Regions from separate parts of the Bradyrhizobium icense genome, predicted to be linked through region 2. Evidence: riboswitches for the same ligand, from Rfam matches in the RefSeq annotation. Region 2 holds a riboswitch; each other region holds the start of a gene.
The links. Region 2 has a riboswitch for cobalamin ahead of LMTR13_RS27080 (energy-coupling factor ABC transporter permease). Riboswitches for the same ligand answer to the same signal wherever they lie in the genome.
Positions count from the first base shown of each region.

Region 1: it holds a riboswitch for cobalamin, as region 2 does, so the genes downstream of both, LMTR13_RS04150 (ribonucleoside-diphosphate reductase subunit alpha) here and LMTR13_RS27080 (energy-coupling factor ABC transporter permease) in region 2, are expected to answer to the same signal.
Region 3: it holds a riboswitch for cobalamin, as region 2 does, so the genes downstream of both, LMTR13_RS36710 (TonB-dependent receptor) here and LMTR13_RS27080 (energy-coupling factor ABC transporter permease) in region 2, are expected to answer to the same signal.

Region 1 covers NZ_CP016428.1:872,145-877,065, forward strand. The annotation lists gene metE (5-methyltetrahydropteroyltriglutamate--homocysteine S-methyltransferase) at 1-598, opposite strand, end outside; cobalamin riboswitch at 706-919, opposite strand; cobalamin riboswitch at 1,052-1,271, shown strand; gene LMTR13_RS04150 (ribonucleoside-diphosphate reductase subunit alpha) at 1,389-4,295, shown strand; gene LMTR13_RS04155 (ribonucleotide-diphosphate reductase subunit beta) at 4,321-4,921, shown strand, end outside.
Region 2 covers NZ_CP016428.1:5,796,320-5,801,240, forward strand. The annotation lists gene cobT (nicotinate-nucleotide--dimethylbenzimidazole phosphoribosyltransferase) at 1-34, opposite strand, end outside; gene cobF (precorrin-6A synthase (deacetylating)) at 88-834, opposite strand; gene LMTR13_RS27080 (energy-coupling factor ABC transporter permease) at 884-1,561, opposite strand; cobalamin riboswitch at 1,600-1,818, opposite strand; gene cobA (uroporphyrinogen-III C-methyltransferase) at 1,870-2,598, opposite strand; gene LMTR13_RS27090 (cobyrinate a,c-diamide synthase) at 2,595-3,908, opposite strand; gene cobM (precorrin-4 C(11)-methyltransferase) at 3,908-4,690, opposite strand; gene LMTR13_RS27100 (cobalamin biosynthesis protein) at 4,687-4,921, opposite strand, start outside.
Region 3 covers NZ_CP016428.1:7,909,488-7,914,408, reverse strand. The annotation lists gene LMTR13_RS36710 (TonB-dependent receptor) at 36-2,330, opposite strand; cobalamin riboswitch at 2,444-2,643, opposite strand; gene LMTR13_RS36705 (FecCD family ABC transporter permease) at 2,789-3,832, shown strand; gene LMTR13_RS36700 (ABC transporter ATP-binding protein) at 3,829-4,611, shown strand; gene LMTR13_RS36695 (ABC transporter substrate-binding protein) at 4,611-4,921, shown strand, end outside.

The sequences.
Region 1 (4,921 bases), 3.4 Mb from region 2:
CGGCATCCTTGCTCTTGGCGAGTTTGAGAAACGTGACGGGGCCGACCAGCACGGGGCGGGTCTGATAGCCCAGCGCTTTCGCTTCCTCGTATTCCTCGATCGGCTTGCGCGAGGCGAGGGTGAACTGCTGATCCTTCGCCAGTTCGGGCACCATGAAGTGGTAATTGGTGTCGAACCATTTTGTCATTTCCAGCGCCGGCACGCCGTGCGCGGCGTCCTGCCCGTGATGGGCGTGGCTGCAGCTCGCCTCATGTGCCTTGCCTTGCGCGCCGCGGGCCATTGCAAAATATGTCGCGAGCGGGACCGGGCCGCCGTTCCAGCGATAGATTTCCGGAATCGCACCAACCATCACGGACGTGTCGAGCATCTGGTCGTAGAACGAGAAATCGTTCGACGGGATCACGTTGACGCCGAACTTTTTCTGGCGCGCCCAGTTGGCGGCGCGAAGCCCGACGCCGGTCTCGATCAGCGCCTTCTCGTCTGACGCGCCCGACCAGAAACTCTCCAGCGCGAATTTCAGCTCGCGGCGCGGACCGATGCGCGGCGTGCCGAGGGAGGCAACCGGAAGTGAAGAAGTGGAGATGGTGGAAGTAGACATTGGCTTAACCCCAAAAGTTGGGGGCAAAGGCCGAAGTGACACGTCTGGATTCCGCTACGGCAACGCGCGCGGAATCGCAACCGCACCACCGGGACACCCCGCCCGAGGACGTGTATGTTGTCGAGGCAGGTCTCCTGGCTCGCGGGTCAATGCTGCTGTCCGGCCTTCCCGAAACCTCGTGAGGTCTCAGTGACTTTGTTGGACAGCGGCTCGCCGCTTACAGTTGCGGGGGCAGCTCCGGCTTTGGCTTTTCGGCCGCACCGGCTTCCCTCTTAGCTTCGGAAGAACGTCTCCCGAAGAACCACGACAGGTCCACTTATCGGCAACGCGGCAGGCGCGTCAACTCGGCGACATCACCGGCGCGTTGTCATCGTTGTTCACAGCCCCGGGGTTCCGTCGTTGAAATTCTTGCACATCGCCCGCTCGCCCCATTGACAGCCGGATGCGAATAACACGAGATATAGCCGTCACGGTCCGCCATGGCCCAACACATGGTGGCTAAGAGGGAAGCCGGTGTATCGCGCGAAAGCCGCGAAAATCCGGCGCTGCCCCCGCAACTGTAAGCAGTGAGTTGCTCCCGAATCTTACGTCACTGATGCGGCATCGCATTGGGAAGACACGGGGACAACGGCGACCTGCAAGCCAGGAGACCTGCCGCGACACCGAAGAAAACGTCCACGGGCGGGGTGTCCCGGCGGCGCTTGCAGATTCATGCCCCGCGTTTTCGCGTGGGCTAAAAGCTGTAGCGTCCTCATGACATCCGGCCCCAACACCATCACGGGGTCTCTTGATGTCACTCTCTCTCGATCGCGAAGCCAGCGCCGCTCCATTCATCCAACTGCGCCCCGAATCGCTCGCCGCATCGGGAGCGCAGCCGCCAATGCAGGTGATCCGCCGCAACGGCACGATTTCGAAATTCGACGCGAGCAAGATTTCGGTCGCGATGACCAAGGCGTTCCTCGCGGTCGAGGGGCATGGCGCCGCCGCCTCCCGCCGCGTGCATGAAATCGTCGAGCTACTGACCGCCGAAGTCGTCGGCGCGCTGTCGCGCCGGATGAGCGAGGGCCGCACCTTTCATATCGAGGACGTGCAGGACCAGGTCGAACTGGCGTTGATGCGCAGCGAGCATCACAAGGTCGCGCGCGCCTATGTGCTCTATCGCGAGGAACGCACGCGCCAGCGGGCAGGACAGGGGGCGGCCAAGGCCACCCAGCCGTCGGGCGAGCCTTCGCTGCGTGTCACGCTGGCCAGCGGCGTGCAGGTCCCGCTCGATATTGCGCGGCTGACGCTGATCATCGAAGAAGCCTGCACTGGCCTTGAGGGCGTCGGCGCCATGGCGGTGCTCGCCGAGACGCAGCGCAATCTCTATGACGGCATCAGCGAGGACGAACTGGCGCTGGCGTCGGTGATGGCCGCGCGGACGCTGGTGGAGCAGGAGCCGAACTACGCCTATGTCAGCGCGCGGCTTTTGCTCGACAAGCTGCGCACCGAGGTGTTGTCCTTCGTGCACGATACGCCGACCAGCGCGTCGCAGGCCGAGATGGCCGCACGCTACGGCGAATATTTCCCGGCCTACATCAAGGCCGGCGTCAAGGCGGAACTGCTCGATCCCGATCTGGCGCGCTTCGACCTGAACAAGCTTGCCGCGGCGCTGAAGCCGGAACGCGACCTGGCGTTCCAGTTCCTGGGGCTGCAGACGCTGTACGATCGCTATTTCCTGCATGCGCACGGCAACCGCATCGAACTGCCGCAGGCGTTCTTCATGCGCGTCGCGATGGGGCTCGCCGTCCGCGAGATCGACCGTGAGACACGCGCGATCGAGTTCTACGATTTGCTGTCGTCGTTCGACTTCATGGCCTCGACCCCGACGCTGTTCAATTCCGGCACGCTGCGGCCGCAATTATCGTCCTGCTTCCTCACCACCATCGCCGACGATCTCGACGGCATCTTCAAGTCGGTCAAGGACAATGCGCTGCTGGCAAAATATTCCGGCGGCCTCGGCAACGACTGGACCCGCGTGCGCGGGCTCGGCGCCCACATCAAGGGCACCAATGGCGAAAGCCAGGGCGTGGTTCCGTTTCTGAAAGTCGCCAACGACACCGCCATCGCCGTCAACCAGGGCGGCAAGCGCAAGGGCGCGGTCTGCGCCTATCTCGAAACCTGGCACATCGACATCGAGGAATTTTTGGACCTGCGCAAGAACACCGGCGACGACCGCCGCCGCACCCATGACATGAACACCGCAAACTGGGTGCCGGACCTGTTCATGCAGCGCGTCGAGGCCGATGGCGAATGGACGCTGTTCTCGCCGGACGAGACGCCCGACCTGCATGACCTTTACGGCAAGGCGTTCGCCGAGCGTTACGCGGCTTACAAAGCAAAGGCGGCGCGGGGTGAGATCCGCGTGTTCAAGCAGATCCGCGCCACGGATCTCTGGCGCAGGATGCTGACCATGCTGTTCGAGACCGGGCATCCCTGGATCACGTTCAAGGATCCCTGCAATCTGCGCTCGCCGCAGCGCCATGCCGGCGTGATTCATTCCTCGAATCTCTGCACGGAAATCACGCTCAATACCTCCGACGAGGAAACCGCCGTCTGCAATCTCGGCTCGATCAACCTGCTCCACCATGTGCGCCAAGGCCGGCTGGACGAGACGCGGCTGCAACGCAGTGTGACGACGGCAATGCGCATGCTCGACAACGTCATCGACATCAATTTCTACACCATTCCCGAAGCGCGCCGTTCGAACCTGCGGCACCGCCCGGTCGGTCTCGGGCTGATGGGATTCCAGGATGCGCTGCAGGCGATGCGGATCGCGATGGCTTCCGATGCGGCGGTGACGTTCGCCGATACCAGCATGGAGATGATTTCCTACTACGCCATCTCGGCTTCCGTCGATCTGGCTGCCGAGCGCGGGCGTTATCCGTCGTTTGACGGCTCGCTGTGGAGCCGCGGCATCTTGCCGATCGATTCGATCGAACTGCTGGCGGAAGCGCGCGGCGGTCTCGCGATGGACCGCGGCATGACGCTCGACTGGGATACCTTGCGCGACCGCGTTAGATCGATCGGCATGCGCAATTCGAACGTGATGGCGATCGCGCCGACCGCGACGATTTCCAACATCTGCGGCGTCGCGCAGTCGATCGAGCCCGCCTACCAGAACCTCTACGTCAAATCCAACATGTCCGGCGACTTCACCGTGGTGAACGAATTTCTCGTTCGTGACCTCAAGGCGCGCGGGCTGTGGGACGAGGTGATGGTCAACGACCTCAAATACTTCGACGGCAGCCTCGGGGCCATCGATCGGATTCCCGATGACCTCAAGGCGCTCTATGCGACCGCCTTCGAGATCGACAGCGCTTGGTTGATCGAAGCGGCGTCGCGGCGGCAGAAATGGATCGACCAGTCGCAATCACTCAACCTCTATATCGCCAACCCTAGCGGCAAGAAGCTCGACGCGCTGTATCGGCTGGCGTGGGCGCGCGGATTGAAGACGACCTATTACCTGCGCTCGCGCAGTGCGACGCATGTCGAAAAGTCCACGCTCCGGGGGACCGACGGCAAGCTCAACAGCGTCGCGTCCGTGACGATGATGGCTCCAGCCCCGATCATCGTCGCGCCGGCCGCCACCGCGCCGGATTTAACCGGTGCGGTGGCGTGCTCGATCGACAATCCCGAATGCGAAGCCTGCCAGTAAGCAGCAAGAACAAAAGGAAACGACAATGCTCGACTGGTCAGAACCATCTGCGCCCGCGCGTCAGACGCCGCCTCTCGTAACGCACCCCGTTGCCGTGGCCGAACAGACCGGCCTTGGCACGATCGATCGTCGTGGCGGACGCGTGTCCGTCGACGACAAGCGGATGATCAACTGCCGCGCCGACGTCAATCAATTGCTCCCGCTGAAATACAAATGGGCCTGGGAGAAATATCTCGCCGGCTGCAACAATCACTGGATGCCGACAGAAGTGTCGATGCAGGCCGACATCGCGCTATGGAAATCGCGTGACGGGCTGACGGAAGACGAGCGCCGCGCCATCAAGCGCAACCTCGGCTTCTTCGCGGCGTCCGAAAGCCTGGTCGCCAACAACATCGTGCTGGCGATCTACCGCCATCTGACCAATCCGGAGTGCCGGCAATATCTGCTGCGGCAGTCCTTCGAGGAAGCCGTGCACACCCATACCTTTCAGTACATCGTCGAGAGCCTGGGGCTCGACGAGGGCGAGCTGTTCAACATGTACCGCGAGGTACCGTCGATCACTGACAAGGCAGCCTGGGCGCTGAAGCACACGCAGCATCTCGACGATCCCGATTTTAAGACCGGGA
Region 2 (4,921 bases):
CCGGGCACTCCTGGTAGACCCACTCGGGTAGCATGTCGTCCTGCCTTGGTGATTGTTCAAGGTGCAGCGGCCTTCGCACAAGTGCTACTACACGCGCTTGAGGATGTAGCTATCCATGATCCAGCCGTTCCTGGCGCGTGCTTCCTGTCGTGCGGCGACGATGCCTGGCCCCACTTCTGCAAGCGCACCTGACATGGTGATCTGCTCGGGCATCCCGAGATAGGCGCCCCACCAGATATGTAGTCCGTTCGGGTCGAGCGACTGGAACGCGGCACCGCCATCGAGCATGACGACCACGGTGTCGGTGCCGGAGGGCCAACCGACCTCGCGCAGCCGCCGTCCGGTGGTGACGAGAAAGAGCTCCCCGATGTCGTTCAGCGGCAGTGAATGCACGGCGCAAAGTGCCTGGATCGACGTGACGCCTGGCACGACCTCGATCGTTGGCAACGGATCAAGCCTTCGTGCGATCCGCAGGCTCGAGTCGTATAGCGAAGGATCGCCCCAGATCAGCAGGGCAACGCGCCCGTCATGACCGATATGCGCCGCAATTGCCCGGGACCAGGTCAGGGCGACGGCGTCGTGCCATTCCTCCACTCCCTTGCGGTAGTGCTCCTGCGCGGTGTCGCGAACGGGCAGGTCGAACTCAGCAACGCGCGTGTGGCTGTTCGTCAAGGCTTGCGCACAAATGAGCCGGCGCAGGTCGGCGAGATCGGACTTCGCGGCACCTTTGCGCGGAATCAGCACCAGGTCAGCCGCATTGATCGCGCGGATCGCAGCAAGCGTGAGCTGCTCGGGATCGCCGCAGCCAATGCCTATCAGGGAGAGTGTCAGCATCACGTTATGAGTGGGGGCGGCCGCGCTTGCGACCGCCCTTACGCCATCTTCAGGCTGCGTTGTGAAGGCGATAGGTAACAAGACCATCGGCCGTCACACCTCGCAGTGATTTCGCCAGTGCCAGCACGGCCAGATCGGCCAGCGACTCAAATACTACGACGAGCGCGTAGGAAGCGGCGAAAGACGCGATGGAGGCGAGGTTCTCGGCCGCAAAGCCCGCACCATACAGCGCCCAGAAGGCGACCCACGCCACGATGCCGGATTGATAGGCGGTCGAAAGCGCAAGCGCCTGGCGATACTGCAGGTCAACATAGGCGGTGTTGCGAGGAATGATCCACCCGGCCAGCGCCTGGATCGCAAACAAAGGCACCAGCAGCGTGGTCACGTTCATACCATATTGCGGCAGGTCGGTCGGTACGAAGAACAGCCCCTGCAGCAGAAGACCAAGCGCCAGCCCGAACGCGGCTGGCGCTGCACCGAACAGGAGAAACAGCGTCGAGCCGAGAATGAAATGCACCTCCGAGACCCCGATCCGGAAATGCGGCAGGAGTTCGAAGAACGAGAAGACCAGAGCCGTTGTTGCGACGGTGCGCACCGCGAATGAAACAATCCCCTGCTCGCGCACGGTTTCGACCGTGAGCTTGAGAGCGCAGCCGGCGGCAACGGCACCGGTCGCGTAACTCAGCACGAGCTTGGCGCCCGTAACGATACCTGGTTCAATATGCATGACTTACGTCCCTTCTGCCGTCACACCCGACGGCGCTGGTGATAAAAAACTACAGGGCCGGTCTCCTGGCTCGCGGTTCGAAACGGATCCCGGCCTTCCCAAGCTTGACGGCCCAGTGGCGGTTCGGAGCCCATCACCGCTTACAGGCGCGGGGGCGGCCGCGGCTTTGGGCGCCGCATTCAGGTCCGCCCTTCCCCGTTCCCGATTATGCTCCGGCGCTTTGCGCCGCTTCGAGCACCATGCCTGCTCTGTGTGCTCCTTCCGACGAGGAGACGTCAAGGGGCACGCAAGATCGGGCGACGGCATCATCACAGAGTCTCTCCCGCCAACGCGCCGAAAAGAATGACCGCCGCCGTCGTTGCGGCGCTGGCTTGCGCGAGCTGCTCTGCAAGCTTTGCAATCGTGGTGCGGACAATCCGCTCCTCAGCGCGGCCCAGAGACTCCGCAAATAGCGCCGGCGTGTCGGGAGCCATGCCGTGCTCGATCAGCTTTGCCGCGAGCGCCGGGAATGTGCGCTTGCCCATATAGACCACGGTCGTCGATTCCGGATCGGCCAGTGCCGCCCAATTAAGATCCGCGGGCAAACGCCCGGTGACATCTGCGCCGGTCACGAACTGGACGCGGCGCGAGGTGTGCCGGCGGGTGAGTGGAATGCCGGCGCGCGCTGCCGCAACGCAGGCCGAGGTGACGCCTGGTATGATCTCGTAGTCGATGCCCGCAGTTTGCAGCGCCTCGATCTCTTCTTCAAGCCGGCCGAAGATGCCGGCGTCTCCCGATTTCAAACGAACAACGCGGGCGCCTGCGGCAGCGTAGTCGATGAGCAGCCGGTTGACGTGCTCCTGTTTGGCTGAGGGCCGGCCCACACGCTTGCCAACCGCTACCAGATTGGCCCCGGCTCGGGCGTAATCGAGGATCGCGCCCGAGGCAAGGTCGTCATACAGCACGACATCAGCGGCGCGCAGACGCGCAGCCGCCTTGAGCGTCAGGAGCTCGGGATCGCCTGGGCCGGCCGAGACAAAGGAAACAAAGCCGCTCACATGTTCTCCGCAATGAGGTGGAAGAACGTGCCGGTGGCGTAGCCTCGCCGCGAGCCCGTCTCCGCAACGACCGCGCCAGTCGCGTCGCGCACGATAGCCAAAGGTGTATCGGGCTGCGAGACGATGGTGGAGTAATGGAATTCATGGCCGCGCAGGAGCGCGCCGGCCTGATATCCGGGCATCGGCAGCGCGAGTTCCGCAAGCCGATAGCCCAGATGCATGCGACGTTGGGCAAAACTCGTATGCAGGCCGAGCAGTCCCGTCATCTCATGGTGTGTGCCATTGGCGTCAGTTAAGGCGGTGCCAAGCAGCATGTAGCCGCCACACTCGCCATGTACCGGCCGTGTCTCTGCAAAGGATTTTAGCGCACGGCGAAATCGGCGATTTGCCGCGAGTTGGCCGGCGTGCAATTCCGGATAGCCGCCGGGCAGCCAGCAGACGTCGGCACTGTCATCAGGACCCTCGTCGGCGAGCGGCGAGAACGTCGTGATCTCGGCTCCGGCGGCACGCCAGGCCTCCAGCATGTGCGGATAGACGAACGAGAATGCGCCGTCGCGCGCCAGAGCGATGCGTTGGCCGGGTGGCTTGACGCTTGGGCCGTGCGCGGCGCATGGCGCCGTCCGGGCACATGCCGCGGATTGCAGCACTGCATCGAGATCGACATGCTCGGCGACGAAGCGGGCGGCTTCCGCGATCAGGCCTTCGACCTCGCCCTGCTCCTCAGCCTGTACCAGGCCAAGATGCCGCGTCGGCAAGGTGATCGCGGCGTGGCGGGGCAACGTCCCGAACACCAGAATGCCGGCTCCTGCCATGGCACGGCGCACCAGGTCCTCGTGTCGCGTGCTGGCGACGCGGTTGAGAACGACGCCGGCAAGACACACGCCCGCGCGGAAATCGCGCAGTCCCGCAGCCACCGCCGCGGCGGTTTGCGCCTGTCCGGAGGGATCGATCACAAGCAGCACCGGCCAGCCCATCATCTCGGCGATATCGGAGGTAGCGCCGGTCCCCGAGACGCCCCGTGCGGCAACGCCGTCGAACAGGCCCATCGAGCCTTCGGCCAGAACGAGGTCCGCATTCGCCCCGCGCGAGGCGAGCGCTTCGATCGCCTCGCGTTGCATGGCCCAGCTATCGATGTTGACAGAGGTGCGCCCCGTGGCGGCCGCATGAAAGGCGGGATCGATATAATCCGGCCCGCTCTTGAAGCACTGGACCTTCAGCCCGCGATCGCGATAGGCGCGCGCCAACGCCAGCGTCAGCGTCGTCTTGCCGACACCGGACGCCGGCGCGGAGATGACGAGGCTCGCCGTCATCACGAGCCTTCCGGAAAGCGCGGCGTCGGCCCGAGCGGCCGATAGCGGCGGTCATAGTCGACGGCATACAGGCGGCTCTCTCCGAAATCTTCCGAACCTAGTGTGCGTCCAACCAGAATAACGGCCGTGCGCTCGAGCTCGGTGCTTACAGCAGAGTCCAGGGTACCGAGCGTGGCGCGGATGATGAGCTGATCCGGCCAGCTTGCGCGCCAGACTATTGCGACCGGGCAGTCTCCTCCGTAGTGCGGCGTCAGCTCATCAATCACCCTGGAAAGGAGATGGATCGAGAGATGGATGGCGAGCACCGCACCGGTCGCGGCGAAGGTGGCGAGCTTCTCGCCTTCGGGCATCGCGCTCGCCCTGCCCGGCATCCGCGTCAGCACGACCGATTGCACAAGACCCGGCAGCGTGAGCTCGGCCTCGAGTGCTGCCGCGGCGGCGGAAAAGGCCGGCACGCCGGGCGTGATTGAATAGGAGATTTGAAGCGCGCGCAGGCGGCGCAATTGCTCGCCCATCGCCGACCAGATCGAGAGATCTCCGGAATGCAGCCGTGCGACGTCCTTGCCCTCACGATGCGCGGCGACGATCTCCGACATGATGTCGTCGAGCGACAGCGGCGCGGTGTTCACGATCCGTGCATCCCTTGGGCAATGCGCAAGAACGCCCTCGGGCACGAGAGAGCCGGCATAGAGGCAGACCGGACAGGCAGCGATGAGATCGCGTCCGCGCAAGGTGAGCAGGTCGGCCGCGCCCGGTCCGGCGCCGATGAAATGCACCGTCATTCGCCGTCTCCTTCCGCGATCGCTGCGGTCGCCGTCCGATCTTGCGAGACGGCCCGCGTCGAAACGAGGCGAGCACCACGGCCGGCGACCGCAAGCGCCGCGGCTTCGGCGATGGAGCCCGTACCGAACTTCGCCTTGATCAGTTCGGACTGTGTGGGCGTGGCAATGCCGGCCAGAACATCGGCCGAAACAGGCTTGATCGGCACGTTGAGTTCGCGCGCTAGCAATTTG
Region 3 (4,921 bases), 2.1 Mb from region 2:
GGTGTCCACTTCGCTTGAAAACGCTCTAATGTCGGTCAGAACGTCGCGCCGGCCTTCACCATGAAGGTGCGGCCGGGGAGCGGATAGGCCGAGAAGCGGCCCGGCGTGAACGAACTGGCGATGGCGTAGTCGTAATACTGTGCGTCGAGCACGTTGATCACGCTAAGCGACCAGAAGAAATGCTCGTAAGCGCCACTCAATTTGAGATCGACAGTGGCGTCGGCCGGGATGCGGCGCTGGGTGTTGGCCTGGTCGTTGTCCATGACGCGTTCGCTCCAGGCGCGCACCGTGGCGTCGAACACGAGATAGTTTTGCCAGATGTTCCAGGTCACGCCGCCGCTCGCGGTGTAGCGCGACACCAGCGGCACGTCATTGCCGGTGAACTGCCCTTCGCGGAAGACGGCGCGCGTATACGCCATGCCGCCGCGGAGCGTCACGCTGTCACTGACACGTAGCGCGGCGCTCGTCTCGGAGCCGTAGCGGCGGGTTGGATCGAGATTGACGTTGAAGAACAGCACAGGATTGAAATGGATCTCGTTCTCGAGATCCATGGTGTAGATGCTCGATTGCATCTGGAATCCGCCGCTCTTGATGCGGAATCCGCCCTCGATGTCATGCGAGGTCTGGGTCTTCAGCTTGAAGTCGCCGGGCAGCGGGATGAAGAAGGGGTCGAAGGCCGGTCCCGACGAAACGCGTTCATCCACGGTCGGGGTGCGGAACGCGCGTGCGGCGCGGCCGAATACCGAGAACACGCTATTGAAGCGATGCTCGAGACCGGCATGCAGCGCGTATTGTGTTTCGTTGCTGTCCAATGGGAAGGCTTGAGCGCTGCAATTAAAGAACATGGCGCAACCGGGCGCACTGGGATCGTACCGATCTCGGGCGCTCAGGCTGGTGTTTTGAACCCTGGCGCCATAGGAGAAATCGGTCGTCGGCAACAGGCCTACCGTGTGCTGCCAGTAGCCGGCCAGCGTCTGTTGCGACAGATCGTAGATGTGGGTCGGAGCGAGGCCTTTGAACGCCCCGCGCTCCTGGTTGAACGTCGCATTGTAATAGTCGATGCCGGTCAGGATCTGGGAGGGAATTCCGAAGATCGAATTCTTGACGCTCAGTCGCGGCGTGATCGACCAGGTCTGCAATGATGCGTCGTTATAGGTCGAGGAGAAGCTCGGAAGTGGCGAGGCAAACGGCACCGCGCCGAAGAAACCGCTTTGCGTATCCTTCTTCCGAACGCCGCCGTCGACGATCAGATCGACGCCGTTCATGATTGTCTTGGTAAAGCCGGTGGTTGCGCTGGCGCCCTGCTGGTTGCCGTAGTCGAACGGCGTATTGGTGCCCCTGCGATCGGTGACGAGTTGATTGAGTCCGATTGAGGGATCGACGGTACGTCCGCCCGGGAAACCGAGCTTCTGGTCGTCACCGGTCACCGTAAGGAAGGCCTTGAGGTCCGGTGTGGTATAATTGAGATTGCCGACCCCGTTGCGTTGATCGAGGGCGTTGTTGACCCGGTAACCGTCAGACTTGATGGCGTTGCCGTAGAAGGACGTCGACCAAGGTCCGTAGTTGGTCGCGGCCGAGATATTCGCAAGCCGTTGATTGAACGAGCCGACGCCGGCTTCGCTGCGGATCGTGACCGGCGGGCCGCCGACGCCGTTCTTCAGGACGATGTTGACGACGCCGCCGACCGCGTTGTCGCCGTAGAGCACCGCGCCGCTGTTGCCGCGGGTGATTTCGATGCGCTCGATCGAAGTGAGCGGAATGGTCGAGAGATCGACGCCGGCCATGTCGATATCGTTGAGCCTGCGGCCATTGATCAGGACGAGGCTGTTGGCGGTGGCGAACGCGCCGAACCCGCGCAGATCGACCGTCGTTTTCGCGCCGTTCACGCCGCCATAGAGCGATTGCAGTTGTACGCCGGGCGTCTGCGCGATGATCTCGGACAGCGTCTGGGCCGGCGAATTCGCGATCTCCTCTGCAGTGATCACGGTCGCCGAGGTGCCGACGATGCCGGAGAACTGCCGGCCGTTTCCGCCCGCACCCTGAGAAGCACTTTGCGCTGCGACGTTCGAGCGCGTCCCGGATGCGGGCCGCCTGCCGGTCGACGGCGCGGCTGCCGGCACGACGCGGCGCGAGGTTGATCCTTCATCGTAGGTCGGTTTTGCGCGAGTTCGGTTCGGGTCGGTAGGCGAAATGATCTCGATCGGCGGCAACTGTTCGGACGACGGCGCCTGCGCGTGCGCGCCGGAAATGCCGAGCGACACGATGGGAACGAGAAAACTGGAGGCGAGCCAAAAGCGGCGGCGCCGCGTGGCTGTATTGGTGGAAGACATGGTTCAGACCTCGGTATGACGTCAGTGGCACGTCACAGCGAACCAAGTCTCACCATGTGCTTAGAGCAGCTTAGGTGAAGCTAATGTCTGTACTCCCCGACCGACATCTTCGCGTGTGACCACGGCTGACGGCAGGTCTCCTGGCTCGCGGGTCGTTACCCCATCGTCGCCTTCCCAGGACCGAGATGCCCAGTGGCTTATGACGAAGGATTCGCCGCTTACAGTTGCGGGGGCAGCCGCGGAATTGGGGGATTTCCCCGCACCGCATTCCCTTTTGATCCCCAGAACGGGAACCGTCGGGAACTATGGTAGAAGTTTGACAAAGTCCGAGTCAATGCGCCCCGGGGCGTCCGGCGATCCTCACTGGACGAGTGCGCTATTTTTGCCGCATGAGCACTGCCTGAGGTCCCTTGCCCGCCGCCTGTACCGGGGCGGGTAAACCTGCTTTAGGACGATCGATGAGTGTTGAAGCCGTAGCCCTGACCAATGAGGGCGCCGCGCGCCGCCGGATCGGCGCGACCGCGGCGCTTGCCGCCCTCGTTGTGCTCCTGATGCTGATCTCGCTCGGCATAGGGCCGGTGCGGCTGTCGCCGCTTGCCGTGGCGGAAGCGCTGTTCGGCGGCGGCGGCGAGGTGGCGCAGGTGATCGTGCGGGAAATCCGCCTGCCGCGCACGCTTCTGGCGCTGGCGATCGGTGCCATCCTCGGGCTGTCGGGCGCGGCGCTGCAGGGTTTGCTGCGTAATCCGCTGGCCTCGCCCTCGCTGTTCGGCGCGCCGCAATCGGCCGCATTCGGCGCGGTGCTGGTGATCGCGCTCGGGCTGGCCGATGTGCGTTCCTATGCGCTGCCGGTCGCAGCGATCGTTGCGGCGTTCGGTTCGGTGTTCGTGCTGCTCTCGATCGCCGGGCGCAATGCGGGGTTGCTGATTCTCATCCTGTCGGGTCTCGCGATCTCGAGCTTTGCGGGCGCCGCCACCGCGCTGGTGATGAACCTCTCCAGCAATCCGTTCGTGGTGCTGGAGATCGCGTTCTGGCTATTGGGCTCGCTGGAGGACCGCAGCTTTCAGCACGTCATGCTGGCGTTTCCATTCATCGTTGCCGGCGCGATCATGCTGTTCAGCCAGCGCCATGCCTTTCGCGCGCTCAGCCTCGGCGAGGAAACCGCGCAGAGCCTGGGCGTCGATGTCGGACGTTTGCGGCTGTTCGTGATTTCGGGCGTCGCGCTCGGCGTCGGCGGTGCGGTCGCGGTCACCGGCACCATCGGATTCATCGGCCTGGTCGCGCCGCATCTGATGCGGCCCCTGATCGGCCACGATCCCGGGCGGCTATTGGTGCCGAGCGCGCTCGCGGGCTCGGCGCTATTGCTGGCGGCCGATATCGCGGTGCGCATCATTCCCTCGACCTCGGACATCAAGGTCGGTGTGCTGACCTCGATCATCGGCGTGCCATTCTTCCTCTATCTCATCATGCGCGAGCGCCGTGCGCTCGGCGGAGGCGTTGCATGAGCGAGGCACTGCTTCTGACCGCAAGGAGACTCGGCGTGCGACTCGCCGGCCGCGTCGTGCTGAAGGACGTTTCGCTGGCGCTGTCGGCGGGACATCTGGTGGCGCTGGTCGGCCCGAACGGCGCCGGCAAGACGACGTTGTTGCGGGCGCTGGCGGGATTGATCCCGTCCGAGGGCGAGATCGCGGTCGGTGGCGACGCGCTGGCTTCGCTGCCGTTGCGCGAGCGCGCCAAGCGCTTCGGTTATCTGCCGCAGGGGCATCTCGTGCATTGGCCGCTGCCGGCGCGCGATATCGTGGCGCTCGGCCGCTACCCGCATGGCGCGACCGATCCGGCGCGGCTGTCGCCGAAGGACGCCGAGGCCGTGCTGCGGGCGATGCAGGCGGTCGACGTGATGGAGTTCAGCGACCGTCGCGTGACCGAACTGTCCGGCGGCGAGCGCAGCCGCGTCGCGCTGGCGCGTGCGCTGGCGGTGGAGGCGCCGATCATTCTGGCCGATGAGCCGACCGCCTCGCTCGACCCGCGGCACCAGATCGACGTCATGCAGAATTTGCGCGCCACCGCCGACAAGGGCGTGCTGGTCATCGTGGTGACGCACGATTTAGGCCTCGCTGCGCGGTTTGCCGACCATGTGCTGGTGCTGCGCGAAGGGCGCCTAGTGTCGCAGGGTACGCCGGCGGAGGCGCTGTCCGAACAGGTGATGGCGGACGTGTTCAGGGTCGCGGCTTACCGCGCGGAATACCAGCGCGAGGCCGTGATCGTGCCATGGGCGGATGTCTGATGCGACGGAGCCTGGCATTTCTGGCCGCGATGATGACCCTGGTGTCCCCGGGCGCCACCGCGTTTGCCGCCAATCTGCCGCGGTTGGTGTCGATGAATGTCTGCACCGATCAATTGCTGCTGACGCTCGCCGACCCCGAGCAGATTCTGGGGTTGAGCCGGTTCTCGCGCGACGGCTGGCAAATCCAGGCGGGCGACATCAGCCGCTATCCGGTTCTGTCGGGCGGAGCCGAGGACGTGTTGCTCATCCGACCCGACATCGTCGTCGCCAGCGCATTCGACAAGCGCTCGACACGGGAGCTGTTGAAGGC